DNA from 2 places in the Rhizobium sp. CB3090 genome. Region 2 is predicted to be linked to the other one. Evidence: predicted binding sites of a transcription regulator. Region 2 holds the regulator's gene; the other holds the start of a gene.
The links. The regulator LexA, encoded in region 2, represses DNA repair genes until DNA is damaged. The targets are predictions, from matches to a motif close to TGTTCNNNNTGTGTTCNG.
Positions count from the first base shown of each region.

Region 1 (3,306 bases), 600 kb from region 2:
TGGCGAAGGGATCGGCCTTGTCGAAGCGAGACTGGCCGTAGCCTCCGCGGCCGTACCCGCCATAGGACTGCTCCACCTCGGCAACTTCGACATGGGTTTCCGGCAGCTCGTCGAGGAAGCGCGACGGGATGGTCGATTGCCAGAGGCCGTGGATGCGGCGGTTGGAGACGAACCAGATGTGGCAGCGACGCTTGGCGCGGGTGAGGCCGACATAGGCGAGGCGGCGTTCTTCCTCCAGACCGGCGCGGCCACTTTCATCAAGCGAGCGCTGGTGCGGGAACAGGCCTTCCTCCCAGCCGGGCAGGAAGACGGTGTCGAATTCCAAGCCCTTGGCGGAGTGCAGCGTCATGATCGAGACGGCGTCCAGATCCTCGTTCTGCTCGGCGTCCATGACGAGGGCGACGTGTTCGAGGAAGCCGCGCATGGATTCAAAGCTTTCCATCGAGCGGATGAGTTCCTTCAGGTTTTCCAGCCGTCCGGGCGCTTCTGCCGATTTGTCGTTCTTCCACATGTCGGTATAGCCGGACTCTTCGAGAATCTGCTCGGCAAGCTCGGTATGCGGCGTGTTTTCAAGCAGTCCCTGCCAGCGGCGGAAGGATTGCACGACGTCGAAAAGTGCCTTGCGCGCTTTCGGCTTCATCTCGTCCGTCTCGATGATATCGGCCGCCGCCGCCAGCATCGGAATGTCGCGGACGCGAGCATAATCATGCAATGCGCGCACGGTCGTGTCGCCGAGGCCGCGCTTCGGCGTATTGATGATGCGCTCGAAGGCAAGATCGTCGGCCGGCTGGCAGATGAGGCGGAAATAGGCCATGGCATCGCGGATTTCGAGGCGCTCATAGAAGCGCGGGCCGCCGATGACGCGATAGTTCAGGCCGAGCGTGACGAAGCGATCTTCGAATTCGCGCATCTGGAAGGAGGCGCGCACGAGGATGGCCATGTCATTGAGATTGTGCTTGTTGCGCTGAAGCTGCTCGATCTCTTCACCGATCGCGCGTGCTTCCTCCTCGGAATCCCAAGAAGCATGCACCTGCACCTTGATGTCATCGGGATCGGAGCGATCGGTGAACAGCGTCTTGCCGAGCCGTCCCTCGTTATGGGCGATCAGATGCGCGGCGGCGCCGAGAATGTGTTCGGTCGAGCGGTAGTTGCGCTCGAGCTTGATGACCTTGGCGCCGGGAAAATCTTTTTCGAAGCGCAGGATGTTATCCACTTCCGCTCCGCGCCAGCCGTAGATCGACTGGTCGTCGTCGCCGACGCAGCAAACATTCTGCGGTTCGCCCTTCTGACGCTGTGCCAGAAGGCGAAGCCACATGTATTGCGCGGTGTTGGTGTCCTGATATTCGTCGACCAGGATGTAGCGGAAACGTTTGTGATAATCCTTCAATATATCAGGATTCTGCCGGAACATATTGATCGGATGCAGCAAAAGATCGCCGAAGTCGCAGGCGTTCAACGTCTTCAGGCGGTTTTGGTAGGCAGCATAGAGCTCGCGGCCCTTGCCGTTGGCAAAGGCGCGTGCATCGCCTTCCGGAATATCGGCCGGGCCGAGACCCTTGTTCTTCCAGGTGTCGATCATCCCCGCGAATTGTTTGGCGGGCCAACGCTTGTCGTCCAGGCCCTCGGCCTGGATCAATTGCTTGAGCAGGCGCACGACATCGTCGGTGTCGAGAATGGTGAAGCTCGAGGAGAGGCCGACCAGTTCGGAGTGACGGCGCAGCAGCTTGACGCCGATTGAATGGAAAGTGCCGAGCCAGGGCATGCCCTCGACCGCGCCGCCGACGAGCAGCGCAATGCGCTCCTTCATCTCGCGCGCGGCCTTGTTGGTGAAGGTGACGGCGAGGATCTGCGAGGGAAAAGCGCGATTGGTGGAGAGAATATGAGCGATGCGGGTCGTCAGCACTCGCGTCTTGCCGGTGCCGGCGCCAGCGAGCACGAGAACCGGCCCATCCAGCGTCTCGACCGCTTCCGCCTGTTCCGCGTTGAGCCCGGCGAGATAGTCGGGCCGACGGCCGCTGTCGCGTGCGGCCATGGCGCGGGCCGCAATGCCGCCGCCGGCGCTGGGGGCAGGGCTGGGCCGACGCGGGGCCACGTGCTCCGGCTCCTCGTCAAAGAAGGGAATGTCGTCATGTCCGATAGTCATGCGGCTCAATGTAATGATTCTGCCCTGAAAGGCAAAAGAAACAGCCGATAAATAGAACAAAAAGTGCACATTTCCTGATAATCGAGCCTTTCAATAACCGTTTGGCATCCCCAAGCGCGAACACATGAAAGCGGCGGCTACGTTCAGAACAGCAGAATAGTCGCAACCTGAACGCGATGCCCAATTTTCGGGCGAGGGGCGATTTATGGTAAATCGGCAGTTTCGATTATCGCTTTTTTAAGCATGATTGCTAATCATAGGTGCCTGTAACCGCTCGAGTTCAGGCGCTGTTTTTTGCCGGGCTCAACCTTCGCCGACTTCAGTCGGCCCGCGCGCATGAGTGCCCGCGGCATGGTTCCAATGTCTCCTTGTATTTGTTGCGTATCGTTGTGTCCGGAGTTCATGTGCCGTGAGTATTTTTTCGACCTTCATAAGGGTCAGTTCCCCCGTCAATACAGCCCTTGAAGTCCTTCGAAACACGCAGGCGAATCTGAATGTCGCACAGCGTCAGATGTCGTCCGGCCTTCGTGTGCAGACCGCGAAGGACAACGCCACCTACTGGACGATCTCGACATTGACGCGCACCGATATCGGCGCCGTCTCGGCAGTGCAGGATGCGCTGGGGCTTGCTGCTGCCACGGTCAGTACCGCCTCCACCGGCATTACCAGTGCCATCGACATCGTAACGCAGATCAGGTCGAAATTGGTGACCGCCTATGAGGGCAGCGTCGACAAGACCAAACTCAACGACGAAATCAGCGAGCTCAAGGACCAGCTTCGCAGCGTCGGCCAGTCGACGAGCTTCAACGGCGTCAACTGGGTCATGCTCCAGGACGGTGAAGATCCGACCGAGCCGCACGAAATCCCGGGCTCCCTCATCCGCCATACCGACGGCAGGGTTTCGATCGGCATGCTGAACTATGAGGGCGTCAGCTCGACGAGCGGCCCGATCGTATCGACGGATGCACGATATCTGATCGACGATCAGTCAAGCGGCACCGGCGGCTATGGCGTGCTGACTTCCACCGCTTTTGCGACGGAAGCGGGAGCGGCGCAAAACTATGTGCTGATCAGCAGCCAAAACGGCGACACGAGCGGGCAGGTGGAAATCTCGCTCGACGCCAACACCACACAGGGCGCCTTGACCGATATGATCAACACCG
Region 1 covers NZ_CP121662.1:1,909,703-1,913,008, reverse strand. The annotation lists gene QA646_RS09275 (UvrD-helicase domain-containing protein) at 1-2,143, opposite strand, end outside; gene QA646_RS09270 (flagellin) at 2,553-3,306, shown strand, end outside.
Region 1: the regulator LexA is predicted to act here: its motif matches at 2,196-2,213, upstream of QA646_RS09275 (UvrD-helicase domain-containing protein).

Region 2 (3,306 bases):
CTTCAACACCGACGTGGCCAAGGCGAAAAAGATCGCGAAGCAAATCGGAGAGCAGCTGAAGGAAGATCCGGAAATCGGGCCGCAAATCCTCGAGACCCTGAAAATGAAGGGCGTCGAACAGATCGGCGACTTCGGTATCGAACTGAGCTTTGCCTTCACCGTCCTTCCCGGTCGGCAAACCTACATCCGGCGGCAAGCCTATACCATGATCCGCGACGCCTTCATGGAAAACGGTATCGAATTCGCTCAGCCGACTGTCCAAGTGGGCGGGGAGGAGAAATCCGACGTCGCTGCCGCCGCTTTGACGATGCACAAAAAGAGAACCGCTGAACAGATGCCACAATCGCCGGCGCCACCGACGTGAAACATTCGCGTGAGATCGGCCCCCTCGCTCACACTGAGGCGCTTCCTCGGCGAAGCAACTCCCCGAACCTGATAGCGGACAACGTTGGATAGGAAGGAGATCAAGCGTGCTGAACGACCAGCTAACGTCTGCTGCCGCACACGTTATTCAAATAGCGCTGACGCCGGTCTTTTTGCTGGCCGGCACTGCCGGGTGTCTGAATGTCTTCTCGGCCAGGCTCGCTCGCGTCTCCGACCGGGTCAACAGCCTTTTCGAACGGGTGACCTCGGAGGACCCGGATGAAACGCGATTGCTGCAACTCTACTATCTGCGGCGGCGAACATTGGCGCTCGAGATTGCTGTCCTGCTCGGCACGGCATCCGGTGTGTGCACATGCCTTGCGACGCTCGGCCTCATGAGCGGAGCGATTCGCCAGCAATTCCGCGAGCAGATGCTGCTCTGGTTCTTCGGCCTTGCCGTCATCGCGCTCATGGGCGCTTTTGTGGCCTTCCTCTTCGAAATGATTCTGGCTGGGCACAGCATGCTGAGGCAGATCGCAAACGATCGCACCTTGCTCGAACATAGGCACAGGAGTTCGAGAAAGGAATCAACCTATTGAAATCAGGTCCAATTTACTAGTGACTGCGCCAGTCTCAGCCGCTCTGAAATCCGATCTTCCTTGCCTAATCTGCAGCTTGCTCTCCATCGTTCGTAGAGCATCGTCCTCCAAAGAGCTTATTGAGCAAACAACGCGGCTTTTCATTGCTTTTGGGATGGGTCGCTTCCGACCGGCGAAATTTTACGCTGCGAGTTTTCGCATATATTTCCGCCGCTTAGCGCGTAGACATCGGGAAAATCCATCCGGCCAGGACTTGTTATGTTCCCGTTTATTTGATGCGCTTACAAAATCTTCACCAAAATTTAAGGGCTTGCGGAACACATATGGAACATATAGTGTTCGTTCTGGATTTGTTTCACGACGCCTTCTCAGTCCCGAGGTTCAAAACGATGTTGACGCGCAAGCAGCAGGAACTGCTTCTCTTCATTCACGAGCGCATGAAGGAGTCCGGTGTTCCGCCATCTTTCGATGAGATGAAAGATGCGCTGGACCTTGCGTCCAAGTCCGGCATTCACCGTCTCATCACAGCTTTGGAAGAGCGCGGCTTCATACGCCGCCTCCCGAACCGGGCCCGGGCACTGGAGGTCATCAAGCTGCCGGAGGCCTATAGCCCGAGCCTACAGCCGCGCCGCGGCTTTTCGCCAAGCGTCATCGAGGGCAGCCTTGGCAAGCCGCAGCTTGTGCCGCCACCCGCTCCCAGCAGGCCAGTGAATGAGGAAAACAACAGTTCGGTCTCGGTCCCTGTCATGGGCCGCATCGCCGCCGGCGTTCCGATCTCGGCCATCCAGAACAATACCCACGACATCACCGTTCCCGCCGACATGCTTGGCTCCGGCGAGCACTATGCGCTGGAGGTCAAGGGTGACTCGATGATCGATGCCGGCATCTTCGACGGCGATACCGTCATTATCCGCAATGCCACGACTGCCAATCCTGGCGACATCGTCGTTGCTCTCGTCGATGATGAGGAGGCGACGTTGAAGCGGTTTCGTCGCAAGGGCGCCTCGATCGCGCTTGAAGCGGCGAACCCTGCTTACGAGACCCGCATCTTCGGGCCGGATCGTGTGAAGGTGCAAGGCAAGCTTGTCGGCCTCATTCGCCGCTATCACTGACCGGTGACACCCGTGCGATCGGCGCTCCGAAAGTGCCCGTTCGCCAGTCATAGGCGCGATGAAGGCTCCATGGCCGCGTCAGATTGTCGAACGCAGTCGTTATTGCTGGTTTGTCGGCGCTGAGGTTCATTTCGATAGCTCCCGTCCGGCGTAGCGTTGCGCCGGTAAAAAGCATCGCGCCGGAGCGGCAGCGATCCAGACGCAGCCGTACGGGAGTGACGACAATATTGGCAGTGTCGCAGGCCGCAGCGAGATAGGCAGCGTCTTCAATGGTGACAAGCATCTCACCATTCTCCAGCATTGCCACGCACCACGCACCTTTCTGGCAGGCGAAGCCGCCCTGCCCGGCATCGTCCAGTGCAGCATCCATCGCCTTTCGAACTGCGCTCTGTTCTTCGGAACTCAGGCGGCGATGCTTGTCCGATTTGCTGATTTTAGGGAGCTGGCTGTCGGGCGGAAGCATCATCGGCGGTTGCTGCTCAGTGATCGCCAGGGCTCTTTGCCACTGCCCGAAGATGAAATCGGGCGGTTTTTCACGATTGGTCGTCAACGCACCATTGCGCAGCAAGGCGACCAGCGTGCCATCCTCGGAGATCATCAGATCGGGTTTTGGGACACCGGGGCTGAGGGTCACGACGGCGACCGAACCGAGGATCACAAGCGCACCCGCATGCCGCAATCGTGTTTTCAGCAAGGTCATCAGCAAGAAGCCGGTTATGACCGTCGGAAACAGCCAGACCGGTAGCCGGCCAAAAGGAATATTGCCACCCCAAGCGGCGACCGTTTTGGCAATGGCGATGACGACATCAAGTCCCGCGCCGGTGACCTGCCAGAATGGAGCATCGACGCCAAATGGCATCAGCATCGTAGCCGCCATGCCAAATGGCATGATGATAAAGGAGACGACCGGCATCGCCGCCAGATTGGCGAGAAGACCATATGTCGCCAATCGGTGAAAATGTTCTATCGAGAAGATAGCGGTCGATGCGCCGCCGATAAAGGAAGTCGACAATATGCCTCCGAAGAAGCGCGAGACCAAGAGCAGCGGACGCATGAGCCGGAACCGGGAGAGAATGCTCTCCCGATGCGGTCTTTTCGTCCAGAGCGAATAACCGGACACCAGTGCCAACGTCGCCGCGTAAGACATCTGAAAACTTGGACCGAGTGCCTGCGACGGCGACAGAATGAGGATGACGATCGCTGACAGCGCCACATTGCGAAGGCTGAGGGAT
Region 2 covers NZ_CP121662.1:1,310,293-1,313,598, reverse strand. The annotation lists gene QA646_RS06435 (mechanosensitive ion channel domain-containing protein) at 1-364, shown strand, start outside; gene QA646_RS06430 (DUF2721 domain-containing protein) at 471-962, shown strand; gene lexA (transcriptional repressor LexA) at 1,352-2,074, shown strand; gene QA646_RS06420 (ComEC/Rec2 family competence protein) at 2,055-3,306, opposite strand, start outside.